DNA from 4 places in the Streptomyces sp. MMBL 11-1 genome. Region 2 is predicted to be linked to each of the others. Evidence: riboswitches for the same ligand, from Rfam matches in the RefSeq annotation. Region 2 holds a riboswitch; each other region holds the start of a gene.
The links. A riboswitch is a leader RNA that binds a small molecule or an ion and turns the genes downstream of it on or off. The one in region 2 is predicted to bind cobalamin.
Positions count from the first base shown of each region.

Region 1: linked by a shared signal. The riboswitch ahead of PSQ21_RS05920 (cobalamin biosynthesis protein) and the one ahead of PSQ21_RS25015 (ribonucleoside-diphosphate reductase subunit alpha) in region 2 are both predicted to bind cobalamin.
Region 3: linked by a shared signal. The riboswitch ahead of PSQ21_RS11475 (ABC transporter substrate-binding protein) and the one ahead of PSQ21_RS25015 (ribonucleoside-diphosphate reductase subunit alpha) in region 2 are both predicted to bind cobalamin.
Region 4: linked by a shared signal. The riboswitch ahead of metE (5-methyltetrahydropteroyltriglutamate--homocysteine S-methyltransferase) and the one ahead of PSQ21_RS25015 (ribonucleoside-diphosphate reductase subunit alpha) in region 2 are both predicted to bind cobalamin.

Region 1 is NZ_CP117709.1:1,386,813-1,391,189, forward strand. It holds gene PSQ21_RS05910 (inorganic phosphate transporter) at 1-1,044, shown strand, start outside; gene PSQ21_RS05915 (hypothetical protein) at 1,057-1,290, shown strand; cobalamin riboswitch at 1,442-1,573, shown strand; gene PSQ21_RS05920 (cobalamin biosynthesis protein) at 1,705-2,670, shown strand; gene PSQ21_RS05925 (cobyric acid synthase) at 2,711-4,377, shown strand, end outside.
Region 2 is NZ_CP117709.1:5,572,219-5,576,595, forward strand. It holds gene PSQ21_RS25015 (ribonucleoside-diphosphate reductase subunit alpha) at 1-2,043, opposite strand, end outside; cobalamin riboswitch at 2,180-2,303, opposite strand; gene PSQ21_RS25020 (hypothetical protein) at 2,645-3,364, opposite strand; gene PSQ21_RS25025 (YbdD/YjiX family protein) at 3,502-3,705, opposite strand; gene PSQ21_RS25030 (carbon starvation CstA family protein) at 3,702-4,377, opposite strand, start outside.
Region 3 is NZ_CP117709.1:2,674,485-2,678,861, forward strand. It holds gene PSQ21_RS11465 (ABC transporter ATP-binding protein) at 1-434, opposite strand, end outside; gene PSQ21_RS11470 (FecCD family ABC transporter permease) at 463-1,503, opposite strand; gene PSQ21_RS11475 (ABC transporter substrate-binding protein) at 1,500-2,501, opposite strand; cobalamin riboswitch at 2,540-2,730, opposite strand; gene PSQ21_RS11480 (Mov34/MPN/PAD-1 family protein) at 2,750-3,172, opposite strand; gene PSQ21_RS11485 (amino acid permease) at 3,305-4,377, opposite strand, start outside.
Region 4 is NZ_CP117709.1:7,003,176-7,007,552, reverse strand. It holds gene metE (5-methyltetrahydropteroyltriglutamate--homocysteine S-methyltransferase) at 1-1,792, opposite strand, end outside; cobalamin riboswitch at 1,958-2,172, opposite strand; gene PSQ21_RS30920 (hypothetical protein) at 2,501-2,698, shown strand; gene cobF (precorrin-6A synthase (deacetylating)) at 2,788-3,579, opposite strand; gene PSQ21_RS30910 (protein kinase domain-containing protein) at 3,726-4,377, opposite strand, start outside.

The DNA.
Region 1 (4,377 bases), 4.2 Mb from region 2:
GAGGACGGCATCAGAACCGAGGTCATCTTCGCGGCGCTCGTCGGCGCCATCCTGTGGAATCTCCTGACCTGGCTGGTCGGCCTGCCCTCCAGCTCCTCCCACGCCCTGTTCGGCGGTCTGATCGGCGCCGCGGTCATGTCGGCGGGCTGGTCCTCGATCAACGGCGGCACCGTCGTCACCAAGGTGCTGCTCCCGGCGATCGCCGCCCCGCTGGTCGCCGGTATCGCCGCGATGCTGGCCACGCGGCTGACGTACCGGATCAACCGGAACGTCACCGACGAGGGTCAGCTCAAGTCGACCGCCAAGGGCTACCGGGCCGGACAGATCGCCTCCGCCGGTCTCGTCTCGCTCGCCCACGGCACCAACGACGCCCAGAAGACGATGGGCATCATCACGCTGGCGCTGGTCACCAGTGGCGTCCTCGCCCCCGGCTCCAACCCGCCGCTGTGGGTCATCGTCTCCGCCGGTGTGGCCATCGCGCTCGGCACCTACCTCGGCGGCTGGCGCATCATCCGCACGATGGGCAAGGGGCTGACCGACCTCCAGCCGCCGCAGGGCTTCGCCGCCCAGACCAGCGCGGCGACGGTCATCCTGGCCTCCTCGCACCTCGGCTTCTCGCTCTCCACCACCCAGTCCTGCTCCGGCGCCGTGATGGGCGCGGGTCTCGGCCGCAAGGGGGGCGTGGTCCGCTGGTCCACCGCCACCCGGATGTTCGTCGCCTGGGGTCTGACGCTCCCGGCGGCCGGTCTGATCGGCGCGGGCGCCGAGTTCCTGACCAAGCAGGGCCCCTGGGGCATCACCGTCACCGCGGTCGTGCTCGTGGGCGGCTCCTTCGCCATCTGGCTGGCCTCGCGCCGCCAGCCGGTGGACCACACCAACGTCAACGACCCGGACGGGGAGGGCGAGCCCCAGGGCGTCGTCACCACCGCCATCGCCGCGGTCCAGCCGCCGCCCGCCGGCGCCCCGGCCGCCGACCTCGCAACCACCATCCCGGCCCCGGCCTCGTCGCCCGACGACCCGGCCCGGCCGCCGGCCAAGGTGTAAGGACAGATCCGCATGAAAATCGACTGGGCAGCCCTCGCCTCCGTGTTCGGTGTCAGCCTCGTGGTCACCGTCGCGCTGGTCGGCCTCTTCACCCTGGGCATCGTCGCCCTCTCCAAGCAGTCCGCCACGGCCGGAAGCGGCGCCGCCGGCGGCGGGTCGGTCGCGCTGGCGCGCACCGCGGCGTACGTCTGCTTCGCGGCGTGCGTGGCGGCGGTCGCGTACGGGATCTACCTGATCGTCGCCTGACCCCGCACCCCGCTTCTCCCTCGGGCCGGACACACCCTCGTGTGTCCGGCCCGATGTGCGTCTGCGCACAGTGGAGCCTCGCAGGTCAACAGCGAGTTGACGGTTGTTCGCGGGGCGTGGTGGACTGCCGGAGCCATTTACGGCGACAGCAGAGGAAGCCGGTGCGAATCCGGCGCGGTCCCGCCACTGTCACCGGGGAGCACTCCCCCACACCGGACGTCACGGCCCACGGAACACGGGCTGGAAGGCCGGGGGAACTGCGGATCCGGAAGCCAGGAGACTCTCGTCGCCGGTCACGTCGAACCAGGGCGCGGACCCTGAGTGAGGACATACGCCATGCCCGGCCGCCGTGTGCCGCTTCCTGTCCCCCCTCATCCCCCTTCCGGAACGCCTCTCCCCGCGACGGGCTGAGCCGTGCGTGCCGACCGCGTCTTCGCGTACGGCGCCACGGCCGGGCTGATCGCCGACGCTCTGCTCGGCGACCCCCGTCGGGGCCATCCCGTCGCCGGATTCGGCCGCGCAGCCGCGCGGGCCGAATCCCTGCTGTGGCGTGACGACCGGGGCCGGGGCGCCCTGCACACCCTCGTGTGCGCCGGCGGCGCCGTCGGGGCCGCCGCGCTGGCCGCCCGCGCCACCCGGGACCGCCCCGCGCTCGCCGTCGCGCTGACCGCCGCCACCGCCTGGTCCGTCGTCGGGGGGACGTCGCTCGGCCGGGAGGCGCGCGCCATCGGCGGCGCCCTGGCCGCCGGGGACCTGGAGGCCGCGCGGGAGCGGCTGCCGCACCTGTGCGGTCGCGATCCGCACTCCCTCGACGGCCCCGGGATCGCCCGCGCGGTCGTCGAGTCGGTCGCCGAGAACACCTCGGACGCCGTTGTCGGCGCGCTGGTGTGGGGGGCGATCGGCGGGGTCCCGGGGCTCGTCGGCTTCCGGGCCGTGAACACGCTCGACGCGATGGTCGGCCACAAGTCCCCCCGCTACCGCCGTTACGGCTGGGCCTCGGCCCGCCTGGACGACCTCGCGGGGTGGCCCGGCGCCCGTCTGACGGCCGCGCTGGCCGTGGCGGGCGGTGGGCGGCCCCGGGAGGCCGTACGCGCCTGGAGGGCGGACGCGGGGCGTCACCCGAGCCCGAACGCGGGGCCGGTGGAGGCAGCGTTCGCGGGTGCGCTCGGCGTACGGCTGGGCGGGACGCTGGCGTACGCGGGGCGCGTCGAGCACCGGCCGGTGCTGAACGGGGAGTCCGGGCGGGCCGTGCGGGGAGCGGACATCGAACGTGCGGTACGGCTGTCGCGCCGGGTGAGCACGCTGGCCCTCGGTGTGTGCGTGGCGGGGCGGCTGGTCGCGGGCCGGACGGTCACGGGGCGGAAGTGGGGACGGTCATGAACGGTCCGGGACGGAACGCGGTACGGGAACGGGAGCGGGCATGAGCGGCGGACTGCTGGTCGCGGGCACCACATCGGACGCGGGCAAGAGCGTCGTCACGGCGGGCATCTGCCGCTGGCTTAAGCGCCGGGGCGTGAAGGTCGCGCCCTTCAAGGCCCAGAACATGTCCCTGAACTCCTTCGTGACCCGACAGGGCGCGGAGATCGGGCGGGCCCAGGCGATGCAGGCGCAGGCCGCCCGGGTGGAGCCGACGGCCCTGATGAACCCGGTGCTGCTGAAGCCCGGCAGCGACCGCTCCAGCCAGGTGGTCCTGATGGGGAAGCCGGTCGGCGAGATGAGCGCCCGGGGGTACCACGGGGGCCGTCAGGAGGCGCTGCTCGGCACGGTGACGGACTGCCTGGAGGAGCTGCGGTCGACGTACGACGCGGTGATCTGCGAGGGGGCGGGCTCCCCCGCCGAGATCAATCTCCGGCGCACCGACATCGTGAACATGGGGATCGCGCGGGCCGCCCGCTTCCCCGTGCTGGTGGTCGGGGACATCGACCGGGGCGGGGTCTTCGCGTCGTTCTTCGGAACAACGGCGTTGCTGGGCCCCGAGGACCAGGCGCTGGTCGCGGGCTACCTGGTGAACAAGTTCCGGGGCGACGTCTCCCTGCTGGAGCCGGGCCTGGACATGCTGTACGGGCTGACCGGGCGGCGGACGTACGGGGTGCTGCCGTTCGCCCACGGGCTCGGCATCGACGAGGAGGACGGCCTGCGGGTGTCCTTGCGGGGTGCGGTGCGGGAGTCGGTCGTGGCTCGCCCGCACGGCGAGGACGTGCTGCGGGTGGCGGTCTGCGCGGTGCCGCTCATGTCGAACTTCACGGACGTGGACGCGCTGGCCGCCGAACCGGGCGTCGTCGTGCGGTTCGTGGACCGGGCGGAGGAGCTGGCCGACGCGGACCTGGTGATCGTGCCCGGGACGCGCGGGACGGTGAGGGCGCTGGCCTGGCTGCGCGAGCGGGGCCTCGCGGAGGCGCTGGTACGGCGGGCGGCGGAGGGCCGGCCGGTGCTGGGGATCTGCGGCGGGTTCCAGGTGCTCGGTGAGCGGATCGAGGACGAGGTGGAGTCGCGGGCCGGCGTCGTGGACGGGCTGGGGCTGCTGCCGGTGCGTATTCGCTTCGACCGGGCCAAGACGCTGGCGCGGCCGGTCGGCTCGGCGCTGGGCGAACCGGTGGAGGGATACGAGATCCACCACGGGGTGGCCGACGTACGGGGCGGGGAGCCGTTCCTCGACGGGTGCCGGGTGGGGGCGGTGTGGGGGACGCACTGGCACGGGTCGCTGGAGAGCGACGCGTTCCGGCGGCGGTTCCTGGTGGAAGTGGCCCACGCCGCCGGGCGGCGGTTCGTGCCGGCGCCGGACACGAGTTTCGAGGCGTTGCGGGAGGAGCAGCTGGACCGGCTCGGGGATCTGGTGGAGGAGCACGCGGACACGGACGCGTTGTGGCGGTTGATCGAGGGGGGCGCGCCGGTGGGGTTGCCGTTCGTGCCGCCGGGGGCGCCGCCGTCGAGCGCGGGTGCTCCGCGGAGCCGGGGCGCTGCCCCGGACCCCGCTCCTCGATCGCCGGAAGGACTCGTCCTTGCCGGGTCCGCCGAAGCAGGGCCCCAGGGGCTCGGGGTTGCCGGGTCCGCTGAGGCAGCGCCCCCGGAGCTTGATCTTGTTGACGT
Region 2 (4,377 bases):
GCCGCTCGCCTCGCGCAGCGCCTCGCGGGTGCGGGCGTCCCACACGCCGAGCCGCTTCAGCTCGTCCACCAGGTAGGCGTTGACCTGGAGGAACTCACCGCTGAGCGTCTCACGCTTGAACAGGTTGGACACCTGCGGCTCGATGCACTCGTACACCCCGGCGATCGAGGCGATCGTGGCGGTCGGCGCGATGGCCAGCAGCAGCGAGTTGCGCATCCCGGTCTTCGCGACCCGGGCGCGCAGCGCGTCCCAGCGCTCCGGCCAGTTCAGCTCGGTGTCGTAGTGGTCGGGGTGCAGCACCCCGCGCGCGGCCCGGGTCTCGGACCAGGCGGGCAGGGGGCCGGAGCGCTCGGCGAGGTCGCAGGACGCCTCGTACGCGGCCAGCATGATCCGCTCGGAGATCTTCGTGGAGAGCGCGCGGGCCCCGGGGGAGTCGAACGGCAGCCGCAGCTGGAAGAAGACGTCCTGGAGGCCCATCGCGCCCAGGCCCACCGGCCGCCAGCGGGAGTTGGAGCGCCCGGCCTGCTCGGTCGGGTAGAAGTTGATGTCGACGACCCGGTCCAGGAAGGTCACGGCGGTGCGGACCGTGGCGTCCAGGCGGTCCCAGTCGATCGAGCCGTCCGCCACGAACGCGCCGAGGTTGACCGAGCCCAGGTTGCAGACGGCCGTCTCGCCGTCGTCGGTGACTTCGAGGATCTCGGTGCACAGGTTCGAGGAGTGGACGACCCGGCCCGGCTCGGCGGTCTGGTTCGCGGTCCGGTTGGAGGCGTCCTTGAACGTCATCCAGCCCTGGCCGGTCTGCGCGAGCGTCCGCATCATCCGGCCGTACAGCTCACGCGCGGGGATCGTCCTGCGGGCCAGGCCCTTGGCCTCGGCCGCCCGGTAGGCCGCGTCGAACGCGTCGCCCCACAGGTCGACCAGCTCGGGCACGTCGGCCGGGGAGAACAGCGACCACTCGGTGTCCGCGTCGACCCGGCGCATGAACTCGTCCGGGATCCAGTGCGCCAGGTTGAGGTTGTGCGTACGCCGCTGGTCCTCGCCCGTGTTGTCGCGGAGCTCCAGGAACTCCTCGATGTCCGCGTGCCAGGTCTCCAAGTAGACCGCCGCCGCGCCCTTGCGCCGGCCGCCCTGGTTCACCGCCGCGACGGAGGCGTCCAGCGTCTTGAGGAACGGCACGATGCCGTTGGAGTGCCCGTTGGTGCCCCGGATCAGCGAACCCCGTGCGCGGATGCGGGAGTACGACAGACCGATGCCGCCCGCGTGCTTGGAGAGCCGCGCCACCTGGTGGTAGCGGTCGTAGATCGAGTCGAGCTCGTCCTTCGGCGAGTCCAGCAGATAGCAGGAGGACATCTGCGGGTGCCGGGTGCCGGAGTTGAAGAGCGTGGGGGAGGAGGGGAGGTAGTCCAGCCGGCTCATCAGCCCGTACAGCGCGGCGACCTCGTCCAGCGCCCGCGCCGAGTCGTCCTCGGCGAGACCGGCGGCCACGCGCAGCATGAAGTGCTGCGGGGTCTCGATGACCTGGCGGGTGATCGGGTGGCGCAGCAGGTAGCGGCTGTGCAGCGTCCGCAGGCCGAAGTAGCCGAAGCGGTCGTCGGCGGCGTCCGCCAGGGCCTGCTCGACCAGCCGGTCGAGGGCGGCGGAGTGGAGCGCGACGAACGCGGCGGTGCGCTCCGCGATCAGGCCCTCGCGGTGGCCCACGGCGACCGAGGCGGAGAAGGACGTCGCGCCCTGGCCCGCCGCCTCGTCCGCGATCGTGCGGGTCAGCAGCCGGGCGGCCAGCCGGGAGTACGCCGGGTCCTCGGAGATCAGCCCGGCGGCGGCCTCGGTGGCCAGCGAGCGCAGCTCGGCCTCGTCGGAACGGGCGTTGCGCCCGCGCAGCGCGGCGGCGGCGACCCGGCCGGGGTCGGTGTCGGGAAGATCGACGGTGAGGTCGGTCAGGGTCCGCAGCAGGGCGGTCCCGGGTCCGTCGTTCGTGCCTTCGCCGGACGTGGTGGAGGCAGCGGATCCGGTGGCTGAAACCGGATCGGCGGGCGCGATGGTCACTGGGCTTTCCCTCGCTCGGCAGGGGCCGGCGGAAGGCAGGGGAGCCGGGCAGCGCGAGACCCGGGGCAGGGCAGCACGGCTGACGGCGTCCACCGGCCTATCCGCGAGACCCGGACGTCTGGCGTCCGGTTCGGTCGAGCCGGACGCGCTGTCGACAGGTCTTCGGACTTGTGGGTGCGCAAAAGCACACCGATCACACCGTTGCGGGACAGTTCCGGATTCGCACCGGATTCCCCTGCGGCGACAGCGAGGTCGAGCATACATGTGGGGGCCGCCGGATGAAGCGGCCCCCACATGTTGTGTCGCGGGGATTCAGGGCGTCTCTCAGGCGGGCGCCCCCGGCTTCGGCCGGAAGGCCATGGGCCGTGGTCCCGGCACCGGTTCCCCGACCCCTTCGAGGGGCCGCGCGAACGGTCCGAGGGGCTGTGCGAACCGTCCTAGGGGCTGCGCGAAGCCGGGCCGACGGTAGATCCTATGGGCTCCGGGCACGGCCGGCCGTGTCGGCGGCGCCGGCGCCCGTACGCCGTCGGCGGACCGGGCGCACTCGACGCGCGCGTCCGCACGAGGGCATCTCCCGCGCCCGCCCTGACCGGCAGATCCGTCAGCCGCTCGCTCCCACATCGTTGTTGGGGGCGCCGTCGCCCACCGGCGGCAGGTCGCCGCGCTCGACCGGCTGCTCCCCGGGAGCCTCCCCGGCCGGCCGGTCCCCGGGGACCTCCCCGGCCGGCCGTTGACCGGGAGCCTCCCCGGCCGGCGGCAGGACCTGGTCCAGCTCGTGGTCGTCGGCGCGGTGGGCGGCCCGCGCCGCCGACCGCAGGGTCGCCCGGTCCACCTCTTCGCGCGCCCCGCTCACGGTGACCACGAGTCCGCCCTTCTCCCGGGCGTAGGCGTGGCCCGACTCCGTGGCCCGGTACCACTGTCCGCCGTCCCGCTCGCACGTCACCAGGGGCCCCTCGTCGCCGGCGGGCGCGGGGTCCTTCCTGCAGTCGGCCCCGGCGTGGGCCCGGCGTTCCACCCGCAGGTGGAGCTGCCCGCCGTCGGGCGTGGTGTAGACGCTGCCGAACCCGTCGTCGCCGATCACCCCCACCGACTGGCGGGCCAGGGTGTACCCCGGGACCTCGGTCACCCACACATGCTCAGCGACGGTCTGTACGGCCAGGGCCCGCGCCTCCAGCTCCGCCCGGTCGGGCACCGGGGCCGCCGAGGCGCTCCCCGTCGCCCGCGCGTCGGACGCCACCTCGGTGCCGCAGCCCGTCGCGGCCAGGGTGAGTGTCAGTGCCAGGGCCGTGAGCGCGGGCCGGAGCCGGGGGTGCGAGGTCATGGGCGCATCCTTTCGTACGGTGAGGTCTCCGCGCATCGGGAGACCGAGCGGGTCCCGGGCCCGCGCGTGGGCGCGAAAAGGGGCCGCCGCACCTTCTGGAAGGGGTGCGGCGGCCCGGTGCGCCGGTGGTGCGGTGTTCAGCAGCAGCGGAAGCCTTCGCGGGGGTCCGCCTCGCGGGCGTCCGTGCGGCTGCGTTCGAAGGCGCGACGGTCCATCACCGGGGCGTCCGGATCGTGGGCCCTCGCGTGCGCCACATAGCGGTCGTACGTGGACTCGCCGGTCAGCTCACGGACGTACCAACGGATCCGGGCAGCCACCCGGCGTACGTCCGCGACCGTCATGTCCGGCTCCCCGTCCCCGCCGCCTCCTTGCGGATGCCGCCCTCGGGGCCGACGCCGGCGGAGGCGAGTTCGGCCTTCTCCTCCTTGGTCGCGAAGAGCGAGGCCGGGGCGACGAGCTTGGACTCGACGTACGGCGCCTCGTGGAGCTTGACGCTCTCCGGGTCGCGGATGGCCTTGTAGCAGACCCGCCCGGCGTCCACGAGCACCACGATGATGAGGAGCGCGAAGAGCGCGCTCAGCACCCCGTCGACGGTGGAGTTGGTGACGACGGTCCGCATGTCGTCCATGCTCTTGGCGGGGGCCAGCACCTCGCCCGCGTCGATGCCCGCCTGGTACTTGTCGCGCTGGGCGAAGAAGCCGATCTTGACGTCGTCGGAGAAGATCTTCTGCCAGCTCGCGGTGAGGGTGACCGCCACGTCCCAGGCGAGCGGGACCGCGGTGACCCACGCCCACTTCAGGCGGCCGGACTTGACGAGCAGGGTGGTGCAGACGGCCAGGGCGACGGCGGCCAGCAACTGGTTGGCGATGCCGAAGAGCGGGAAGAGCTGGTTGATGCCGCCCAGCGGGTCGTGCACGCCGACCCAGAGGAAGTAGCCCCAGCCGCCGACCACGACGGCGCTGGCGAACCAGACACCCGGCTTCCAGCTCACCTCACGGAACGGCTTGTGGACG
Region 3 (4,377 bases), 2.9 Mb from region 2:
TCGCCGCCGGAGAGGGAGGCGAACGTACGGGGGGCGAGGGCGGCGATGCCGACCCGGGCGAGGGCGTCGGCGACCAGGGCGGCATCGGCGGCGGTGTCCGCCTCCCAGAACCGTTTGTGCGGGGCGCGGCCCATCGCGACGACCTGGCCGACGGTGAGCTCGAAGCCGGCGTGGCCGTCCTGCGGGACGGTGGCGATGCGCTGGGCGCGGGCCTTCACGGGGAGGGCGGCGAGGTCGTCGCCGTCGAGGAGGACGCGGCCGTGGGTGGGGCGCAGGGTGCCGTAGACGCAGCGCAGGAGGGTGGTCTTGCCGCTGCCGTTGGGGCCGACGAGGCCGACGGTCTCGCCGTCGGCGGCCGTGAGGTCGACGGAGTCGACGAGGTGGCGGCCCTCGCCGACGCCGTACGAGAGTCCCTCGGTGCGCAGCGTGGTCATGGGCGGGCTCCCTCTACGGGTGACGTCGTCATGCGGGTGCTCCCTCGGGGCGGCGGCGGAGCATCCAGAGGAAGAACGGGCCGCCGGTCAGCGCGGTGAGGACGCCGACCGGGATGTCCTGCGGGGCGGCGAGTGTCCGGGCGGCCAGGTCGGCGAGGACCAGGAACACCGCTCCGCCGAGGGCGACGACCGGGAGCAGTGCCCGGTGCGCGGCGCCGACGGCCATCCGGGCCATGTGCGGGACCATCAGCCCGACGAAGCCGATCGCCCCGCTGTACGCGACGAGCGCCCCGGTCATGAGGGAGGCGAGGACGAAGACGGCGGCCCGGAAGCGGGCGGTGTCGAGGCCGAGGACGGTCGCGCCCTCCTCCCCCACCAGGAGCAGGTCGAGCGGCCGGGCCAGGGTGAGGAGTACGGCGGTGCCGACGGCCAGGGTGACCGCGGGGAGCGCGAGCATGTCCCAGCGGGCCGCGCCGAGGCCGCCGAGGGTCCAGTAGAGAACTTCCTGGAGGTGGTCGGCGCGGGCGGAGGTGACCAGGATCAGGCTGGTCAGGGCGGAGAGGACGTAGGAGACGGCGACCCCGGCGAGGACGAGCCGGTTGGTGGCGAGGCCGCCTCCGCCGCGCGCCAGGGTGTAGACGAGGAGCAGTGAGAGCAGCGCACCGGCGAAGGCCGCGGCGGGGATGGTGACGGTGGTGGCGAGGGTCGCGCCGATGCCGAGGACGATCACCAGGACGGCGCCGGTGGAGGCCCCGGAGGAGACGCCGAGGAGGAACGGGTCGGCGAGCTGGTTGCGTACGAGGGCCTGGAGGACGGTGCCGATGACGGCGAGTCCGGCGCCGACGACGATGCCGAGCAGCACCCGGGGAAGGCGGACGTCCAGGACGATCGTGCGGAACGGGCTCGCGTCCGCCCGCCCGGTCAGGATGGAGAGGACCTGGCCGGGCGGGATGCGGACGGAGCCGAGGGCGAGTGCGGCGATGACGGCGGCGGCGAGGAGCACGGCGAGGGCGCCGAGCACCAGGGTGTAGCGGAGCGGCCGTCGCGGTGCGGCGGTGCGGCAGCTCACGGGGTGGTGGCCCCCGGGTGGAGCTGGGCGGCGAGCTTGTCGACGGCGGCGGGGACGCGGACGCCGAGGACCGCGTCGGAGAGCGGCATGACCGCGAAGCGCTTGTTCCTGATGGCCGGGATGTCGGCGAGGGCCGGGTCGGTGAGGAGGCGCTTCTTCTTCTGTTCGACGGTGGTGGCCCCGTAGTCGTAGATCACGATCGCCTCGGGCCTGCGGGCGACGACGTTCTCCCAGGAGGCGTCGCCGAAGGGCTTGTCGAGGTCGGCGAAGACGTTGGTGCCGCCGGCCCGCTCGATCAGTTCGTTGCCGATGCCTTCGCCGCCGGCGGTGAACGCGGTCTTGTCGCCGCTGTCGTAGACGAAGACGGAGACGGGCTTCAGGCCGGCGAGCTTCTCGGCGGTGGCGGCGTTGTCGGCCTCGGCCCGCTTGATCCAGGCCTCGGCGCGGTCGCTGACGCCGAAGGTGCGGCCGACCTCGCGGATCTCCTCGTAGAGGGTGTCCATGGGCTGGTCGCCCTTGGTGCAGCTCTCGGCGTTGAGGCGGGTCTCGATGCCGGACTTCTTCAGCGCCTCGCGCCCGCGCCCGTCGCCTGCCGCGAACGCGCTGGCGTAGCCGCCGTAGACGAAGTCGGGGTTGGCGGCGAGGACCTGCTCGTAGGAGGGGTACTCCTTCGCGATGACCGGGACGGACGCGTAGTCCTTCGCGTACTTCGGCAGGACCTGGTCGTCGAGGTAGGCGGTGCCGACGAGGGACTTCGCCAGGCCCAGTTCCAGCATGATCTCGGTGACGTGCTGGTTCATGGTGACGACGCGTCGCGGCGGGGCCGTGTACGTGGTGGTGACGCCGCAGTTCTTGACGGTGTACGGGAAGCCGTCGCTCCTGGCCGCGGCCTTGTCCCCGGTGGTGGCGGTGTCGCCGCCGTCCGGGGTGGAGCAGGCGGTGAGGGCGAGCGGGAGCAGCACGGCGGCGGCTATGAGCGCGGGGGTGCGCCGGGGCATGGCGTGGCCTCTCCGGGGGATTTCCGCGTCCCCTGGTCGATGCGAGAAGGCGGCGGGCCAGTTCCTGACTTCCGGGCCGCCCTCCGGTGCGTCGTCGTCCGCTGGGGAGTCGTCCGCGTGGGAGGGGGCCCGGTCACAGTGGCGGGACCGTGCCGGATTCGCACCGGCTTCCTGGTTCCTGCTGCCTTGTTGGGTCTGGGGGCAGTGTGCCAGACCCGTGCGGGGCCCTGTGGGGGCACCCGGGTGGGTCAGTACGCCTCGACGACCCGTACGTCCTCCTCGGTGATCTCGCCGTCCACGATGCGGTACGAGCGGAACTGGAAGGGTCCGGCGTCGTCGGTGTCGGCGGTGGAGACCAGGACGTAGTGGGCTCCTGGTTCGTTGGCGTAGGTGACGTCGGTGCGGGAGGGGTAGGCCTCGGTCGCCGTGTGCGAGTGGTAGACGATCACGGGCTCCTCGTCGCGGTCGTCCATCTCGCGGTAGAGCTTGAGGAGGTCGGCCGAGTCGAACTCGTAGAACGTGGGCGAGCGGGCGGCGTTGAGCATCGGGATGAAGCGCTCGGGGCGGTCCGTCCCGGCCGGGCCCGCGACCACTCCGCACGCCTCGTCGGGGTGGTCGGCGCGGGAGTGGGCGACGATCTGGTCGTGGAGCGCCTGGGTGATGGTCAGCATGGCGCCAGGATAAGCAGCGGGCCCCCGGCGTACCGATGGGTGGTACGCGGGGGCCCGCATGCTGGACGCCGTCGGCCGTTGGGGCGGCCGGGGGCGGTCCGGGAGGAGGGCGGTGTGGGGCCTGCCCTCGGGTCAGGGGTTGCCGGCGGTGGCCTTCTCCTCGGGGGTGCGTGACCGGAGCGCCCGGTGGGAGACGAAGAGGATGAGCGCCCACAGCGGTGCGCAGTAGAGCGAGATCCTGGTGTCCCCGTCGATCGCCATCATCACGATGACCAGGCCGATGAACAGGAGCGCGAACCAGCTCGTGTACGGGGCTCCGGGGGCCTTGAACGAGGACGGCGGGAGCAGACCGGCGTCGGCCGCGCGGCGGTAGCGGATCTGGCTGATCAGAATCATGATCCAGGCCCACATGCCGGAGATGGTCGCGAAGGAGACGACGTAGGTGAACGCCTTGCCCGGCCACTGGTAGTTGATCCACACGCCGACGAGCATCAGGGCGGCGGAGAACGTGGTGCCCGCCAGCGGCAGGCCGTTCTTCGTCAGCCGGGCGAAGGCGCGGGGGCCCTGGCCGTTGAGGGCGAGGTCGCGGAGCATGCGGCCGGTGGAGTACATGCCGGAGTTGCAGGAGGAGAGCGCGGCGGTGAGGACGACGAAGTTGACGACCGCGGCGCCGACGCCGAGCCCCATCTCCTCGAAGGCCTTCACGAACGGGGAGGCGTCGGGTTCGAAGGTGGACCAGGGCACGACCGAGAGGATCATGATCAGCGCGCCGACGTAGAAGACGGCGATGCGCCACGGCACGGTGTTGATGGCCTTGGGCAGCACGGTCTCGGGGTTCTTGGACTCCCCGGCGGTGACGCCGACGAGTTCGACGGCGAGGAAGGCGAACATGACGATCTGGAGCGTCATGAGGGTGCCGGTGATGCCGTTGGGGAAGAAGCCGCCGTCGTTCCAGAGGTTGGCGACGGTGGCGGTGTCGCCGGCGTCGGAGAATCCGACGGTGAGGACGCCCGCGCAGATCAGGATCATGCCGATGATCGCGGTGACCTTGACCATGGAGAACCAGAACTCCAGCTCGCCGAAGAGCTTCACGGAGATCAGGTTGGCGCCGTACAGAATGACGGTGAAGGCGAGTGCGGACAGCCACTGGGGAATGTTCCACCAGTACGTCATATAGGTGGCGGCGGCGGTGACTTCGGTGATTC
Region 4 (4,377 bases), 1.4 Mb from region 2:
CACGCAGGGCGAGAGCCACCTGACGGGCGGTGTCGGCGAGCGGCTGGTCGTCGCGGACGAAGGACCAGGCCAGCATCGTGACCGGACCGGTGAGCATGCCCTTGACGGGGCGTGCGGTCAGCGACTGCGCGTACGTCGTCCAGCGCACCGTCATCGGCCCGGGACGCGAGATGTCGCCCGCGAGGACCGGCGGCCGGACATACCGGGTGCCGTAGGACTGCACCCAGCCGTGCTCGGTGGCGAGGTATCCGGTGAGCTGCTCGGCGAAGTACTGGACCATGTCGTTGCGTTCGGGCTCGCCGTGCACCAGGACGTCCAGTCCGGCCTTCTCCTGGAAGAAGATGACCTCGCGGATCTCGTTCTTGACGCGCTCCTCGTATCCGGCCTCGTCGATCCGCCCCGCCCGCAGGTCGGCGCGTGCGGTGCGCACCTCGGTGGTCTGCGGGAAGGAGCCGATGGTGGTCGTCGGCAGCAGCGGCAGTCCGAGGTGGGCGCGTTGGACGGCGGCGCGTTCCGGGTACGGCTGGGAGCGGCGGCCGTCCGCGTCGGTGACGGCCGCCGCACGGGCGCGGACGGCCGGGTCGCGGGTGAGCGCCGCGTCGGTGCGGGAGGCCAGGTCGGCGCGGTTGGCGGCGAGTTCGGCCGCGATGGTGTCCGTGCCGCCGCCCAGACCACGGGCCAGGACGACGATTTCCTGGGTCTTCTGCTGGGCGAAGGCGAGCCAGCGGGCGATGCCCGGATCGATGCTCTGCTCGGCGTCGGCGTCCAGCGGGACGTGCAGGAGGGAGCAGGAGGCGGAGACGTCGACCCGGTCGGCGAGGCCGAGGAGAGTGCCGAGGGTGGCGAGCGACTTCTCGTAGTCGTTGATCCAGATGTTGCGGCCGTTCACGACACCGGCGACCAGCCGTTTGCCGGGCAGCCCGCCGGCCGCCGCGAGGTCGTCGAGGTTCCCCGCGCCGGACTCGGTGAAGTCCAGGGCCAGCCCGTCGACGGGGGCCTTGGCCAGGACCGCCAGCGCTTCGCCGAGCCGCCCGAAGTAGGAGGCGACCAGCAGTCGGGGCCGGTCGGCGTGTCCGCCGAGCTCGCGGTAGGCGCGGGCGGCGGCGTTCAACTCGGCAGGGGTGCGGTCCTGGACGAGCGCGGGTTCGTCGAGCTGCACCCACGTGGCGCCCGCCGCGCGCAGGTCGGCGAGGACCTCCGCGTACACGGGGAGCAGCCGGTCCAGGAGGGTCAGCGGCTCGAAGTCCACCGCCACGCCGGGAGCCGCCTTGGCGAGCAGGAGATAGGTGATGGGTCCGACCAGCACCGGTCGGGGCGTGAGACCGAGGGCCAGCGCCTCCTGGAACTCCGCGACCTGCTTGGCGGAGTCGGCGGAGAACACCGTGTCCGGGCCCAACTCAGGTACCAGATAGTGGTAGTTCGTGTCGAACCACTTCGTCATCTCCAGCGGGGCGACGTCCTGTGTGCCCCGGGCCATGGCGAAGTAGCCGTCGAGGGCGTCGGCGTCGACGGCCTCGCGGTGCCGCTCGGGGACTGCGCCGACCATGACGCTGGTGTCCAGGACATGGTCGTAGTACGAGAAGTCACCGGTCGGCACCTCGTGGACTCCGGCCTCGGCGAGCTGCCGCCAGGTTCCCCGGCGCAGCTCGGCGGCGGTCTCCCGGAGGGCGTCGGCGTCGACGCGGCCCTTCCAGTAACCCTCGATGGCCTTCTTCAGTTCGCGGTTCCGGCCCTGGCGGGGGTAGCCGTACACGGTGGTCTGTGCTGCCGCGGCTGCGGGCTTCGCTGTCACGTGACTCTCCTTCGCGAGCGTGTCTGCGGGACAGATCCCGGGACGGGACGCGAACGCGAGGGGATGACACGTCGGGCGGAGACCGGAACACGTAGAACCGTGTCCGTCCGCCCGCTGGTCACGCCGACCCGCCCACGAGGTCACCGAGATCTCCGCACGCGAACGGTCGCGTGCGGGCAACGGGCAGGTCTTCGGACTCGCGGGCACGTCTGCCGGGGCAGACACCTAATGACCGTCGCTTCCCAGACCCGGCCGGGCCCAGTGCGTATGACGGCGGTCGTTCCCACTCACCGCTGCGGGGCAGTCCCGGATTCCCACCGGGTTCCCTCTTACGACACCCTGCCTGGCGGACAGGGCGAACCAGCTGCGCCGGTCAGCCTAGACGGACGCCCGGCCCGTGCGCACTGTTGTTCACACTTCGGATGGTGCCACGGGGCGACGGGGCGGCGAGCGCTCCCGTCCCCGGGTCGGACTCCGTCGCGGCGGGGCACCGCGGCCTGCCACGCCCGTTTTCCGCTCGTTCGGCCGTTCGTCGGCCGCGTGCTGACCGCTGGTCAGGTCAGGCGCGTCCACTGGGCGTGACAGTGACACAGATGTAACCGAATGGCGTAGGGACTGCGGAACCACCGAGCGTCACAAGCCGTTCTTCTTCCCACTACACGGCCGCCGACCCACGGCGAGGCCGACCGAGGAAACGGAAAACGCCAGATGAAGAAGACAGTCGGGTGGGCCCAGGACGGCGACGACTGGACGATCACCGTGAACGGCACGCTGTATCGCGCGATCGAACGGCCGGCGGACGGCCGGGTGCACGACTACCTGGTGCGGGGCGACGACCTCACCGCCGAATGCCCGAGCCTGGGGCACGGGCTCGGCGTGATCAGGGCGCACGAGACCCGGCGCTGAGCACTCCCGGGACCGCTGTCGGGTCCGACGACGAGGTGCGGAGACCCTCGCCGCCCGCGCCTCGACGTGGGCCCGTCCGCCATCGGCCGTCAGTCGCCGCCCGTGCCGGGCGGTCGGCGCAGCAGATAGGTGTCCATGATCCAGCCGTGCCGTTCGCGGGCCTCCGCGCGCAGCCGCCTGATCCGGCCGGCGACCTCGTCGAGCGGGCCGGAGACCAGGATCTCGTCGGGGGTGCCGATGTACGCGCCCCAGTGGATCCACAGGCCCCTGCCCGTCAGGTGGGTGAAGCTCTCGTGGCCGTCGAGCATCACGACGATGTCGCCGTCGTCCTCGGGAAAGCCCTGGGCGAGACGCCTGCCGGGGGTGATGTGGATGGGGCGGCCGACCCGGTTCAGGGTGACGCCGTGGCGTGCGGCGAGGGCGGAGACGCTGCTGATGCCGGGGATCACCTCATGGCCGAATTCCACCGTGCCCCGGCCCCGGATGTCGTCGAGGATCGCGAGGGTGCTGTCGTACAGGGACGGGTCGCCCCACACCAGGAAGGCTCCGCACTGTCCCGGCGCGAGTTCCTCGATGATCAGGCGTTCGCAGATGTGGGCGCGGCGGTGACGCCAGTCGCGCACCGCCGAGGTGTAGCGCCCGCCGTCCTGCTGGGTGCGGTCCCGCCACGGGTCCTCGGCCTCGACGACGCGGTAGGGGCCGGTGAGGTGTTCGTCGAGGATGTCCCGCCGCAGCCGGGTGAGGGACTCCTTCTCCTTGCCTTTGCCGACCACGAAGAAGACGTCGGCCCGGCGCATGGCCTTCACCGCGGCGAGGGTCAGGTGGTCGGGGTCGCCGGCGCCCATGCCGATGACGAGGAGGTGGCGGGGTGCGTCGCTCATGTCGGCCGATCATGCCAGGAACGGGACGAGGCGGTCCTGCCGGGACGTCCGGCCAGGTGCGCGGGCAGGGCGGTGGCGCGGTGGAGAAGGGGCCGCGGGCCCCGGCCGCCGCCGGCGCCCCACCCACCCGGTCCCGGGTCACCGGCTCAGGGAACGGGGGCGGACAGAAGGGTGCCGTCCTCGAAGGTCAGGTAGAAGGAGCCGCCGGACACCAGGACGCTGGACGGCCGCATCGAGGGAGCGTCGACGGCCTCTCCCTCCCGGGGCCAGCCGCGGAGCGTGGACCGGCTCGCCACGGCCGTGCCCTGCTCCAGGTCGAATCCCCGCAGCTCGCCGGCCCCGATCACCAGGACCCGGTCACCGGCCACGATGACGGAGTCCTCGCCGTTCCAGGGCAGCGACCACTGCTCGCGCCAGGTCCGCGGGTCGAGCGCGCTGAGGTACGCGGAGCCCTTCGCCGTACCCCTGCCTCGTACGAACACCACCTTCTCGTGCCGCGCGCCGTGCAGCATGTCGACACGTGTGTCGCTGACCTTCCTGAGCGTTCGGGTCTCCCGCACCGCGTCCAGACAGGCGACGTACGGGTCCCCCCGCCTCGGACGGGGACAGTGGTCGGAGACCCTGTCCAGGTCCTCGCCGGTCTTCGGGTCCAGGGTGCGGGTGTCCCCGCCGGTCACCCAGAGACGGTCGCCCGCGATGTCCAACGACTGGGCCTGCGCGGAGGGCATCGCGCGTTCCCACTGCTTCTCGCGGTCCTTGACGGAGTACGCGCGGAGGAACACGTCCCCGGCCTCGGCC